Regions from separate parts of the Serratia sp. OS31 genome, predicted to be linked through region 2. Evidence: predicted binding sites of a transcription regulator. Region 2 holds the regulator's gene; the other holds the start of a gene.
What was found. Region 2 encodes CRP, which controls carbon source genes, mostly activating them, when cyclic AMP is high. Its sites were predicted from a motif close to ATGTGANNNNNNTCACAT; they were not measured.

Region 1 (7,214 bases), on a different contig from region 2:
GTTTTGGACACCAGCCAGGCGAGGGATACCTGAGCCGTAGGCACTCCCCGAACGGCGGCGATGCTTTCGACGGCCTGGATGGATTGCTCTACTTCGCTTCTCCCGCCGTACCAACGTGGGCTTTGTTCGTCAGTTTCGGCGCGTAATGTGCCGGATCCCTTTGCTCCGGCCAGCGTGCCGCGAGCCAACGGCGACCAGGGCGTAAGGCCGATACCTTCCTCCTGACACAGCGGAATTAAATCCAGCTCATCTTCGCGCGTGATCAGGTTGTACTGACTTTGCATGGAAATAAAGGGGGCCAATTTATTATGGCGCTGAAAATCCAGCATTTTCATAAAGCGCCAGGCATGCATGGAAGACGCGCCGAGGTAACGGATCTTGCCGGCACGCACCAAGGTATCGAGCGTGTCGGCCGTTTCCTCAATCGGCGTTTCCTCATCGAAGCGGTGCATGACGAACAGGTCTATATAGTCCGTCCCCAGACGCTGTAGAGAAGCTTCGACGCTCTGAATGATATGTTTGCGCGACAGACCGCGGCTGTTGGGATGCTCGCTTGTAGGGAAGAACGCCTTGGTGGCTATCACCATATCCTCCCGGCGAGCAAAGTCTTTCAACGCACGGCCGAGAATGCGTTCGCTTTCGCCTGCGGAGTAAATATTGGCGGTATCGAAAAAGTTAATTCCGGCTTCCAGCGCGTCACGGATAAAAGGGCGGGCTTGGGCTTCGGGTAATACCCAGGGCCGCCAGGCGGGAGCCCCATAGGTCATGCAGCCCAGACAGAGTCGGGAAACTTTCAGGCCACTGTTACCAAGGCGAACGTAGTTCATCATTTTTCCTTCTGAGGTGCGGGTTAAGGGTCGGCATGCCTGCCTTTCAACGCATTCCGGCGATGGTGTAGCCACCGTCGACCAGCAGGCTTTGGCCGGTAATAAAGCGGGCGTCATCCGTTGAAAGCCACACGGCGACATCAGCGATATCTTCAGGCAGGCCGAGGCGTTGAGCGGGCGTGTGGGTGATGAACGGCGTGAAGGCGGAAGGATCAGAGATGCTGCTATGGGCCATCGGCGTATCGATAATGCCGGGGTTGATGTTGTTGATGCGGATAGCTTTTTCGCCATATTCAAGCGCTACCGCACGGATCAGTGCATCGAGGGCCCCTTTGCTGGCGGAATAACTTGATGAACCGGCAAGCGCGCCTTTGGCTAGCCAGGAGGAAGTGTTGACGATCACGCCGCCTGAATTCTGCGACAGAAATGTTTCGACCTGGTATTTAATCGAGAGCCACACGCCCCGGAGATTGGTGGCTATCACCGCGTCGAAATCCGCGCTGGTTTGCTGATGAATGGGGACGAAGTTACCGAGAATGCCGGCATTGTTGAAGGCGATATCCAGCCGCCCGTAGTGAGCCGTCACCGTGGCGAGCAGGCGGCGGATATCCTCTTCCTGCGTAATGTCCGCCACCACGGCCAGCGCGTCGCCGCCCTCTTTGATCACGTCGAGCCGGGTGGCCTCGATTTCTGCCCAACGCCGCCCGGCCAGCACCACTTTGGCGCCTTCACGGGCATAGGCCAGGACGGCGGCGCGCCCGATGCCGGTGCCCCCTCCGGTGACCAGAACGACTTTTTCTTGCAGACGTTTGCGCAGCGGCGTTTGTACTGAATCAGCATATTGAGTCATGGCGTTAATACCGGGTAATTGAACACTTCACCATGCTATGTTGTTGCCATATGGATAACTATCCGTTAAAAATTCATCTCACTATTAAATTATTTATATCAATCTAATGAAAAAAACCGACCTGTCAGGGCTGGTGGCCTTTGTGGCTATTGCCAAAGAACGCAGTTTCAGGCGAGCCGCAGCCAGGCTTGGTGTGACGCCACCCACCCTTAGCCACACCATGCGCGAGCTGGAGGCTCAGGTCGGCATTCGTTTGTTGAATCGAACCACGCGTAATGTGTCGACGACCGAGGCGGGTGAGCATTTGTTGGCGAAGCTGGCGCCGGCGTTTACGGACATCGATACCGCTTTGGAAGGCTTGAATGGCTTTCGCGACCAACCCCAGGGGCTGGTCAGGATCAATGCCCCCCGAACGGCCATTGAGCTGGTGCTGGTACCGCATTTGGGGCGCCTGGCGCGCGATTATCCCGGTATTACGCTGGAAATTGTGGCGGAGGAGGGGTTTGCCAATATTGTGGAACAAGGCTTCGATGCGGGCATCAGGCTTGGTGAAGACCTGCATAACGATATGCGAGCCGTACGGGTTACGCCGGATTTGCGGTTTGCCATCGTCGCCACGCCTGAATATTTTCAGCGCTATGGCAGGCCTGAGCATCCCGAAGATTTGCTGAATCATCGTTGTATCGGATGGCGCAAGATTGCTTCGGGCGAGCTCCACAAATGGCATTTTAAAAAAGGTGACCAAATGCTTTCGGTGACGGTGAACAGCCCGCTGGTGCTTGATGATGCCAGGCTGATGCTGCAAGCCGCATTAACCCATGCCGGTATCGCCTTCGCGATAGAGCAGGAAGTGCGCGAGCACCTTGCCGCGGGACGTCTGGAGCAAGTTATGGCTGAGTGGTGCGCGCCGTTCCCTGGCTTTTATCTCTATTACCCGAATCGCAGAAACCACTCGGTGGCATTGTCTACCGTCATTAATGTGGTGCGCTATCCCAGCCAGACAGGCCATGACGAAGAGTAATGCTTGCCCGTTAGCCAATCTTGCCGGTTCAAAAAAACTCTCATTCCCGCCGCTTTTTCGTCGGTCTTTACGCCAGCCCTTGGTGACCGGTTCTCATCAAGGGCGAACTATTTTCTGCTCACTTATCCCCCACAGCACGATCCCGCGATAAGAATAATCCATAAATACTCTGCATGTTTATAACATATTGTTTATAATTGGTATTTATTTATTTTCGATGAATTTATTCGATAATTTAAGGTTGTTTGTGAGCCCGGTCACACTAATTTTTTATGCAAAATGTGAAGAGGGTCAATCGGGAAGGTCAAGGAGAGACGGTTCTCTCTGTCGACAGCTTACCGGTCCGCTCCGATGCCTCCGTATACTGTTCTCAACCAGGGCAGAGCAACGGAAATTTTCATAAGGAAAGTGCGTGAGGCAATCGCTATTGCATCTGGCAAACAAATGACACGGGGCTTTTTTGATTATCTTGAGGGATTGGGTATGGAAAAGAAAAAAATCTATCTGTTTTGTTCTGCCGGTATGTCGACTTCCCTGCTGGTTTCAAAAATGAAGGCGCAGGCCGAGAAGTACGAGGTGCCGGTGATCATTGCCGCTTATCCTGAGGCGCTGGCCGCAGAAAAGGGCGCTGAGGCAGATTTGATCCTGCTGGGGCCACAGATTGCCTATACGTTAGCCGAAGTACAAAAACAGTTGCCTAATAAGCCCGTCGAAGTGATCGACTCCGCTTTATACGGCAAGCTCGATGGCCTTGGGGTGTTGAAGGCCGCGGTCGCCACCATAAAAAAAGCTAACCAATAAAGGGGTCTGCCGTGAATACGTTAATTGCCTCGTTGGAAAAGGTCATACTGCCTTTTGCCGTGAAAATTGGTAAACAGCCCCATGTTAATGCCATCAAAAACGGGTTCATTCGATTAATGCCGCTGACGTTGACCGGGGCGATGTTCGTTCTGATCAACAACGTATTCCTCAGTTTCGGCGAAGGCTCGTTCTTCTTTTCATTGGGGGTACGGCTGGATGCGTCCACCATTGAAACGCTAAACAGCCTGAAGACCATCGGTGGCAGCGTTTATAACGGCACCCTGGGGATTATGTCCCTGATGACGCCCTTCTTTATCAGTATGGCTTTAGCGGAGGAACGTAAGGTTGACCCGCTGGCGGCCGCGCTGCTGGCGGTTGCCGCCTTTATGACGGTAACGCCGTTCAGCGTCGGAGAGGCTTATGCCGTCGGTGCTAACTGGCTTGGCGGCGCCAACATCATTTCCGGCATGGTGATCGGCCTGGTGGTGGCGGAGATGTTTACCTTTGTGGTGCGCCGCAACTGGGTCATCAGCCTGCCTGACAGCGTACCTTCTTCCGTATCTCGCTCGTTCTCCGCACTGATCCCCGGCTTCCTGATCCTGTCGATCATGGGCGTGATTGCCTATTGCCTGACGTTGTGGGGAACCAACTTCCACCAGATCATCATGGACAGCATCTCGGCTCCGCTGGCGAAAATGGGCAGCGTGGTCGGCTGGGTGTATGTGATGTTCTCCTCGCTGCTGTGGTTCTTCGGGGTGCATGGCTCTATGGCGCTAGCCGCACTGGACAGCGGCATCATGACGCCATTCGCGCTGGAAAACGTAGAGCTTTACAACAAGTATGGTTCGGTCGAAGCCGCCGTTGCCGCCGGCAAAGAGTTCCACATGTGGGCGAAGCCTTTCGTCGACTCCTATATCTATCTGGGGGGAACCGGGTCTACGCTGGGGCTGATTATCGCCATCTTTATCGCCTCGCGCCGTGAAGACTATCGTCAGGTCGCCAAGCTGGCTACCCCGTCGGGCATCTTCCAGATCAACGAACCTATCCTGTTCGGCCTGCCGGTGATCATGAACCCGGTGATGTTTATCCCGTTCATCCTGGTTCAACCGGTATTGACGATCATCACCACGGTGGCCTACTACACCGGAATGATCCCGCCGATCACCAACATTGCGCCCTGGACCATGCCGGTGGGCCTGGGGGCGTTCTTCAACACCAACGGCAGTATCGTTGCCATGTTGCTGAGCTTCTTCAACCTGGGCGTGGCGACCTTGATTTACCTGCCGTTTGTGATGATTTCCAACAAGGCGCAGAGCCAGATCGATCAGGCTACCGAAAGCGAAGAAGACATCGCCAAGGCGCTGAAATTCTAACTGTCAGTCCGGGGCAGCCGTTGCTGCCCCGGTTTTAGGGGCGTTTGGATGAAATATCAATTTGCTGATGATTTCTGGTGGGGAAGCGCGACCTCTGCGCCGCAGTCGGAAGGGGCCTCTGCACGGGATGGCAAAAGTCAGAACATCTTCGATTACTGGTATGACATTGCGCCAGAACGCTTTCATCATCAGGTCGGTCCGTCCGAGGCATCCACCTTTTATGACCATTTCCAGCAAGACATCCTGCTGTTAAAAAAGCTTGGACATAACACCTTCAGAACCTCCATCTCCTGGTCACGGTTGATCCCGGATGGGGAAGGCGAGGTGAACCCAAAAGCCGTCGCTTTCTATAACGCGCTTATCGATGGCCTGCTGGCTGAGGGCATTACGCCGTTTATCAACCTTTACCATTTTGACATGCCTATGTGCATGCAGCGAAAAGGCGGCTGGGAAAGCCGGGCGGTGGTGGAAGCCTACGCCCGCTACGCCAAAACCTGTTTCAGCCTGTTCGGCGATCGCGTCACTCATTGGTTTACTTTTAACGAGCCGATTGTGCCGGTCGAAGCGGGCTATCTGAATGACCTGCATTATCCTTGCGTGGTTGATTTTAAAAGGGCCGTCGCGGTGGCTTACCACAGCGTGCTGGCCCATGCCAAAGCGGTGAAGGCGTTCAGGGCGCTGGGCCATCAAGGTGCGATTGGCATTATTTTGAACCTGAGCCCGACTTACCCTCGTTCGAACAGCCGGGAAGATGGCGTGGCCGCCCATCATGCGGATCTGTTGCTGAACAAAAGCTTCCTCGATCCTGTGACCAAAGGGCGTTATCCGCAAGATCTGGTGGATATACTGCGGGCCAATGATTTATTGCCACAAACGGTACCGGAGGACGCACAGCTGATTGCCGACGGCGTGGTGGATATTCTGGGCGTCAATTACTATCAACCGCGCAGGGTTAAAGCGAAAGAAGGCTACCGGGCCGACGCACCCGTGACGATGCCGGAAGATCTGTTCAGCTATTACGACATGCCTGGCCGCAAGATCAATCCGCATCGGGGTTGGGAAATCTATGAAAAAGGGCTGTATGACATCCTGATGGATCTGAAGGAAAACTACGGCAACATTCCCTGCTATATTTCAGAAAACGGCATGGGCGTAGAGGGTGAAGAGGCTTTTATCGGCCCTACTGGGCGGGTGGAGGACGATTATCGAATCGACTTTATCCGCGATCATCTGAAATGGCTGCATCAGGCGCTGTCGGAGGGTTCCAACTGCAAAGGTTATCATTTGTGGACCTTTATCGACTGCTGGTCCTGGCTTAATGCCTACAAGAATCGCTACGGGTTAGTTCGGCTCGAGCGGGAGAGCCAACAGCGCACGCTGAAGAAAAGTGGCTATTGGTTTGCCGAGACGGCCCGGCAGAACGGCTTTGATTAACGGGAGCGCATGCGATGTCTGAGAGCCTGGTTTCGCTGAATGCGAACGACGTTAAGCTGATACGGGAGCAGGATTTCTTTAACTGCAAAGATTTCCATTTGTTTATTTATAACAAGGTGGAAAGCGCCACTGGGCTGCATCAGCACGACTACTACGAGTTCACCATCGTCCTGAGCGGCAAATGTTATCAGGAGATCAACGGCAAGCGCGTGCTGCTGGAACGGGGCGATTTTGTCTTTATCCCCATTGGTTCGCGCCATCAGAGCTTTTATGAGTTCGGCGCCGCGAAAATCTTCAATGTGGCGGTTGGCAAGGTGTTCTTCGAAGAGAACTATTTGCAACAATTGCCACGCTGTTTTGTCGCTTCCCAGGCCTATAGCCTGAAGAATGAATTCCTCGCCTACATCGAGTCGGTGGTGGGTTCCCCGCAGTTTCGCGAGGATGACTTTGCCGAATTCCTGGAAACGCTGACCTTTTATATCATCAGCCGCATTCGTCACTACAAGGAAGAGAGCGGCGAGGGGGACGATATCCCGCAGTGGCTGAAAAACACCCTGGCCGGCATGCATGATAAAGCCATGTTTGGTGAAAAGGCGCTGCTCAATATGGTGGAGCTGTCGGGAAAAACGCAGGAGTACCTGACCCGGGCGATGCGGCGCTATTACCATAAAACGCCGATGCAGGTGATTAATGAAATTCGCATCAACTTTGCCAAAACGCAGCTTGAAGTCACCAACTATTCGGTTTCGGATATTGCCTTCGATTCCGGCTATGGCGACGTGAGCCTGTTTATTAAAAACTTTAAAAGACTCACTGAAGTGACGCCGGGGAATTACCGAAAAAAGTTCTACGGCCCTGTTTAGGGCCGATCCCGATAAGCATTAACGCCGATATTCCGAATGCCTTTC
Region 2 (7,214 bases):
CGCTGGCGATCACCGCGCGACCAGTTAAAGCAATTAACGCCGGGATAGCCGGCTGCAGCGCCCGCACCTGCGCTTCGTTTTCCAGCACCACCAGCAGCGCATTGGCTTGCCACACTTCCTGCGGTTCAACGCCCAACAGCTCTGTCAGCCCGGCAGGCGTCGCGATTTTTTGCGGCGGTCGGGACGGAAAATCCAGGATCAAGCGTTCGCCATCTTCGGCGTCGCGCTTAACGTACAAATCACCACTGGCCGAACGGAAACGGATATCCTGCAACGCCGGATTGACCGCGCTGAGCATCACGTGCGCCGCCGCCAGCGTACCGTGGCCGCACAGATCCACCTCGCGCTGGGGAGTGAACCAGCGGATGGCCGACATATCGCCATCGTCCCAGACAAAACTGGTTTCAGGCAGGTTCAGTTCATTGGCGATCGCTTGCATCTCGGCGGTCGACAACGGCTGTTTCAACAGGCATACGCCGGCCGGATTGCCGCGAAGCCCTTCGCCGGTGAAGGCCACTACGTGGAAGTAATTTTCTGCCATCTGCAACTCCTTAATGCCAGATGAGTAACACACAGGCCGCCGTCAGCAGCCCCATTGACACATTAAAGATGATCCAGGCCTTTTTGCTGCGTAGCAGGCGACCAATCACCGTGCCGAATCCGAGCCAAATCACCCCGGCGACGATATTCACCACCAAAATGCCCAGCGAGATCGCCACAATCGACGTGTTGTACCTGTCGCCTGCCAGGCTAAAACTGGCCACCGCCCCCAGCGCCATCAGCCAGGCCTTGGGGTTAAGGAACTGCAACAGCCAGCCCTGATACAAGCGTATCGGTTTGGGCGGTGCCACGTCGGTCTCCAGCTTTTCATAGGCGGCCGTGGCCACTTTCCACGCCAGCCATAACAGGTACAGGCTGCCGAGGATTTTCAGCACCAGGTGCAGCGCAGGGTAAACCAGGATCAGGCTGCCGACCCCGAACGCCACCAGCAGCAAAATGCTTTGCATGCCCAGCATGATGCCCATCATCAACAGCAGCGAGCGCATAAAGCCAAAATTGGCGCCGGAGGTGGTCAGCAGCATATTATTAGGGCCTGGCGTGATGGCGGCGACCCACAGGAAGCCTAACATCGAAAGAAATAAACTCGGTTCCATGAGGCGGGTGCTCCTCACCCAGGGTGATTTTTTGCAGTATTATTGTCAGTTCAGGATAGTGAAGCTAACAGCGCACTATTAATCCCACAATAGCCGCCAATAAGATTTTTACTCAGGTTATGCATGAATCCTTTCGCCCTTTGACCGGGGCCAGTAATCCGCATCTGCAGACGCTGCTACCACGGCTGGTACGCCGCCGCGTGCAGCTCAAACCGCACTGGCAGCGGCTGGAATTGCCCGACGGCGACTTTGTCGATCTCGCCTGGAGCGAAGATCCGACTCTGGCTGCCGGCAAACCGCGCGTGGTGCTGTTCCACGGGCTGGAAGGCAACTTCTACAGCCCCTACGCTCATGGTCAACTCAACGCCTGGCGTGAAAAAGGCTGGCTTGGCGTGGTGATGCATTTTCGCGGTTGCAGCGGCGTGCCGAACCGCAAGCAGCGCATCTATCACTCCGGAGAAACGGAAGATGCGCGTTTCTTCCTGCAGTGGCTGCGCGCGACCTACGGTGAAACGCCCACCGCCGCGGTCGGCGTCTCGCTCGGCGGTAACATGCTGGCCTGCTACCTGGCGCAGCAGCGGGCGGAAAGCCTGCTGCAGGCGGCGGTCGTGGTCTCCGCGCCGCTGATGCTGGAGCCCTGTTCGTGGCGTATGGAACAAGGCTTCTCGCGCGTTTATCAGCGCTATCTGCTCGGGCAGTTAAAACAAAACGCCACTCGCAAGCTGCTGCACTATCCTGATACCCTGCCGCTCAAACTGCCGCAGCTCAAGGCGTTGCGCCGGATCCGCGACTTTGACGATGCCATTACTTCGCGCATCCACGGCTTCAGCGATGCCAGCGATTATTACCGTCGTTGCAGCGCCCTGCCGCTGTTGCCGACGATCCAGACGCCGTTATTGATCATCCATGCCAAAGACGATCCCTTTATGACCGACGAAGTGATCCCCGAAGTCGCCACGCTGCCGCACAACATTGAGTATCAGTTGACCGAGTTTGGTGGCCACGTCGGTTTTGTCGGCGGCACCTTGAAACATCCCCAAATGTGGCTGGAATACCGTATTCCATCCTGGCTTTCCCCTTATCTGGACACCGCCAAGTGATTATCCCCTGGAAAGAACTGGAAACTGAGACCCTGAACAGCCTGATCGAGTCCTTTGTGCTACGCGAAGGCACCGACTACGGCGAGCACGAACGTTCGCTGGAACAGAAAGTGGAAGACGTGCGCCGCCAGTTGAAAAACGGCGAGGTGTTGCTGGTTTGGTCAGAACTGCATGAGACCGTCAACATCATGCCGCGCGGCCAGTTCCGCGCCGGGCAGGAAGAAATTTAGTGGCGATCGGTTCTATGACTGACGGAAAAAATCAGGTAACAATGCGGTATTGCAAACCAACGCGCGGAATTTTGCCCTTGGCGAAAGGGCGTCAAACAGACCAATAATGATATCTGACGCCTGCGCATTTAACACGGAGTGACCTATACCATGTCCGCCAAACATCCCGTTATCGCAGTGACCGGCTCCAGCGGGGCCGGCACCACCACCACCAGCGTGGCGTTCCGTAAAATCTTTCAGCAGTTGAACATCCGCGCCGCCGAGCTGGAAGGCGACAGCTTCCACCGCTACACCCGGCCGGAAATGGACGCGGCGATCCGCAAAGCGCGCGATCTCGGCCGCCATATCAGCTATTTTGGCCCCGAAGCCAATGACTTCGGCCTGCTGCAGCAAAGCTTTCTCGACTACGGCAAAAACGGCACCGGCCGCTCACGCAAGTATCTGCATACCTACGATGAAGCGGTGCCCTATAATCAGGTTCCCGGCACCTTCACCCCCTGGGAAGCTTTGCCGGCACCCACCGACATGCTGTTCTACGAAGGATTGCACGGTGGCGTCGTGACCGAACAGATCGACGTGGCCAAACACGTCGATCTGCTGGTTGGCGTGGTGCCGATCGTCAACCTGGAATGGATCCAGAAGCTGATCCGCGATACCGGTGAACGCGGCCACTCCCGCGAAGCGGTGATGGATTCGGTGGTTCGTTCGATGGAAGACTACATCAACTACATCACGCCGCAGTTCTCACGCACCCATATCAACTTCCAACGGGTGCCGACGGTAGACACCTCCAACCCGTTCGCCGCCAAGGCTATCCCTTCGCTGGACGAGAGCTTTGTGGTGATCCACTTCCGCGGGCTGGACCAGATCGACTTCCCTTATCTGCTGGCAATGCTGCAGGGATCTTTTATCTCGCATATCAATACGCTGGTGGTACCGGGTGGCAAAATGGGGCTGGCGATGGAGCTGATCATGGCGCCGCTGGTGCAGCGACTGCTGGAAGGAAAAAAAATCGAGTAGACAACAGGGCGCGGCACAACCGCGCCCCTTTATCCGTTACGCCAGGTCGCGGATTTCAAAACTGTGGGTCACGCTGGCGGCTTTGCTCAGCATCAGTGAAACCGAACAGTACTTCTCGGCCGAGAGGTTTACCGCACGCTCCACGATCTTGTCGCTCAAATCTTTGCCGCTCACGATAAAATGCAGATTGATGTGGGTAAACAACCGTGGCGCTTCTTCGCGACGTTCAGAGGTCAGCTTCACCTCGCAATCACGCACGTCATTACGTCCTTTTTGCAGGATCGACACCACGTCGATTGCACTGCATCCCCCTACTGACATCAGCACCATTTCCATCGGACTGGGTGCTTTATCGCCGGCGTTGCCGTCCATCAATACCTGATGGCCAGACGCGGATTCGCCCAGAAACGTCAACCCTTCCACCCACTTAACTCTTGCCTGCATGCTGGTCACTCCGGTTAATTTCTTAAAATCACAGTACGCTTTCGCATAGAAACTGGCAACGGAACCTGATGCTAATCATGCTGAAGCGAGACAACACAAGACACCCGCCTCACTCTGTGCTACAAACAGAGCCGCAATAAATCTTTCCGGGACACTGATTTCAGGGAAACTCCCAGGGAAAGGCTCCTTTACCGGTATGTTAACAGAATGTAGCTTGCAGCTCTCCCGGCAAGTTAATATGCTAGAGCGACAGCGTATATTTATGACACGCCTCAAAACCTGCTGATAGCCACCATTAAAACAACGGCGACAGCACGTTTTACAGGGAACTCTGACCCCTGTGACACAAGGCAGCGATAACAACAGAGGATAACAGCGAATGGTTCTCGGCAAACCGCAAACAGACCCTACTCTCGAATGGTTCCTGTCTCATTGCCATATCCACAAATATCCATCCAAAAGTACGCTGATTCACCAAGGTGAAAAAGCCGAAACGCTTTACTACATCGTTAAAGGCTCCGTTGCGGTGCTGATTAAGGATGAAGAAGGTAAAGAGATGATCCTGTCCTACCTTAACCAGGGGGATTTCATCGGCGAGCTTGGATTGTTTGAAGAAGGTCAGGAGCGTAGCGCCTGGGTTAGGGCGAAGACCGCCTGCGAAGTGGCTGAAATTTCCTACAAGAAATTCCGCCAGCTGATCCAGGTTAACCCGGACATCCTGATGCGCCTGTCTGCCCAGATGGCAAACCGCCTGCAGATAACCTCTGAGAAAGTGGGTAACCTCGCCTTCCTGGACGTTACGGGCCGCATCGCGCAAACCCTGCTGAACCTGGCGAAACAGCCTGATGCCATGACCCATCCGGATGGCATGCAGATTAAAATCACCCGTCAGGAAATTGGCCAGATCGTCGGTTGCTCTCGTGAAACCGTGGGTCGTATCCTGAAAATGCTGGAAGATCAAAACCTGATCTCCGCTCACGGCAAAACTATTGTCGTTTACGGCACCCGTTAATCACTGAAAAAACGGCGCGATGATTCGCGCCGTTTTTTTATGCCCCGATTTATCATGTGGCGCCGACTGATTTACCATCCGGAAGTCAATTACGCACTGCGGCAAACGCTGGTGCTGTGCCTGCCGGTTCTGCTTGGCCTGCTGATCGGCCAACTGCAATACGGCCTGCTGTTTTCTCTGGTTCCCGCCTGCTGCAACATCGCCGGGCTGGACACGCCCCACAAACGCTTCTTCAAACGCCTGATCGTCGGCGGTTCGCTCTTTGCGCTCAGCAGCCTGCTGCTGCAACAGGCGCTACTTTGGCAGTTGCCGCTGCCGATACTGATGCTGGGCCTGGCGCTGCTGCTTGGCGTCAGCGGTGAAATCAGCCCGCTGCATGCCCGCCTGCTGCCCGCCGCGCTGGTTGCCGCCATCTTCTCTCTCAGCATGGCTGGTACGGTGCCGCTTTGGCACGCGCCCCTGTTGTATATCGTGGGCACCGCCTGGTACGGCCTGTTTACCTGGTTCTGGTTCAAGCTGTGGAAAGAGCAACCGATGCGCGAATCGCTCAACCAGCTCTATCTGGAACTGGCGGACTACTTCGAAGCCAAATATTCACTGTTAACCCAGCACACCGATCCACAGACCGCGTTACCGCCACTGCTGGTGCGCCAGCAAAAGGTCATGGACCTGATCACTTTGCTGTATCAACAACTTAATTTTCTGCCCCATGCCAGCAATCTCGAGCAAAAGCGTCTGCAACGCACCTTCCAGGTCGCTCTGGATTTACAGGAGCACATCACCGTCAGCCTGCATCTGCCGGAAGAGGTACAAAAGCTGGTAGAACAGAGCCAGGCCGAGGCCATCATCCGCCGCAATGCACAGGTGATTGCCAACCGGCTGCGCACGGTAGCGCATGACATTCTCTATCATCAGCATTCTCAGCGTTTCAATATGGACAATGAACTGGCCGCCCTGGAAAAAGTGGCGGCGCAGCATCCGGACAACCCGGTCGGCCAATTCTGTTACTACCACTTCAGCCGCATCGCCCGCCTGCTGCGCACCCAGCACCCACTCTACCGACGCGATCTGATGGCCAATCAAAACCGTCTGCCGTTCTGGCCCGCGCTGGTCAGTTATCTGTCGTTCAAATCCAACGCCCTGCGCAATGCGGCTCGGCTGGGAGTCACCCTGGCGGCGGGCAGCAGCCTGGGCATGATGTTCAATCTGCCAAAGCCTTACTGGATCCTGTTGACCATCATGCTGGTGAGCCAAAACGGCTACAACGCCACTCGGGTGCGTATCCAGCACCGTGCGCTCGGCACCCTGGTTGGGTTGGTGATTGCCGCCGGGTTACTGCAACTGCAGCTGCCCGAGGCTGAGACGCTGGGCGTGATGCTGGTGATCACGCTGCTGGCCTACCTGGTTTCACGTAAAAATTACGGGCTGGCGGTGATTGGCTTTACGGTGACGGCGGTCTATACCCTGCAACTGTTGGCCCTGAACGGCACACACTTCCTGGTGCCGCGCCTGATCGACACGCTGATCGGCTGCGTGCTGGTGTTCGGTAGCACCATCTGGCTGTGGCCACAGTGGCAAAGCGGTTTGCTACGCAAGAATGCCCATCAGGCATTGGAAAACGATCAGCAGGCGCTGCGCCTGTTGCTGGAAGAACAAGAGCCCGATGCCAGTGCGCTGGCCTATGCTCGTATGCAGGTCAATCAGGCGCACAACGCGCTGTTCACCTCACTTAATCAGGCGATGCAGGAACCGGGGTTTGAATCGAGCTATCTGGCAGATATGCGCCTGTGGGTCACGCACAGCCAGTTTATTGTCGAACACCTGAATGCGATGACCATTCTGGCGCGCGAACACTATATGCTGACGCCAAAGCTGGCGGAGGAGTATCTGCAGACTTGTGAAATCGCGCTGCAAAGCTGTCAGCAGCGGCTGGAATACGACGGCCCGAGCAGTGGCAGCGCCATTATGCAGCCGCCGGATTTGCACCCGGAGATGCCGGTAACCGAAATGGAGCGTCACCTGCGGCGGATTTTGTCCCACCTGAGCGTCATGCACACCATTTCGTCGTTGGCCTGGCGCCAGCGTCCACACCATGGCATCTGGCTGAAACGCAAACTGCGCGATCAATAAGGGCGCCGTCTGGCGCCCTCGACATCAACACGACGTATTAAGCGTTAATCACGTCCTGTACCGCCAGCTCAAACAGCGCCATCCCTTCGTCAATATCCTCGGTTGCTACTACCAGCGAAGGCGC

Region 1: a site for CRP is predicted at 2,978-2,995, ahead of H5P17_RS18675 (PTS sugar transporter subunit IIB). Genes of this name have one in related genera too.

What each region holds. Positions count from the first base shown of each region.
Region 1 covers NZ_JACJFQ010000024.1:31,789-39,002, reverse strand. The annotation lists gene H5P17_RS18690 (aldo/keto reductase) at 1-827, opposite strand, end outside; gene H5P17_RS18685 (SDR family NAD(P)-dependent oxidoreductase) at 874-1,677, opposite strand; gene H5P17_RS18680 (LysR family transcriptional regulator) at 1,784-2,698, shown strand; gene H5P17_RS18675 (PTS sugar transporter subunit IIB) at 3,182-3,499, shown strand; gene chbC (PTS N,N'-diacetylchitobiose transporter subunit IIC) at 3,511-4,872, shown strand; gene H5P17_RS18665 (glycoside hydrolase family 1 protein) at 4,921-6,306, shown strand; gene chbR (transcriptional regulator ChbR) at 6,321-7,169, shown strand.
Region 2 covers NZ_JACJFQ010000038.1:12,123-19,336, reverse strand. The annotation lists gene H5P17_RS23010 (PhzF family phenazine biosynthesis protein) at 1-541, opposite strand, end outside; gene H5P17_RS23005 (LysE family translocator) at 552-1,154, opposite strand; gene H5P17_RS23000 (hydrolase) at 1,274-2,254, shown strand; gene H5P17_RS22995 (YheU family protein) at 2,251-2,484, shown strand; gene H5P17_RS22990 (phosphoribulokinase) at 2,635-3,504, shown strand; gene H5P17_RS22985 (OsmC family protein) at 3,541-3,948, opposite strand; gene crp (cAMP-activated global transcriptional regulator CRP) at 4,328-4,960, shown strand; gene H5P17_RS22975 (YccS/YhfK family putative transporter) at 5,015-7,090, shown strand; gene H5P17_RS22970 (aspartate aminotransferase family protein) at 7,128-7,214, opposite strand, start outside.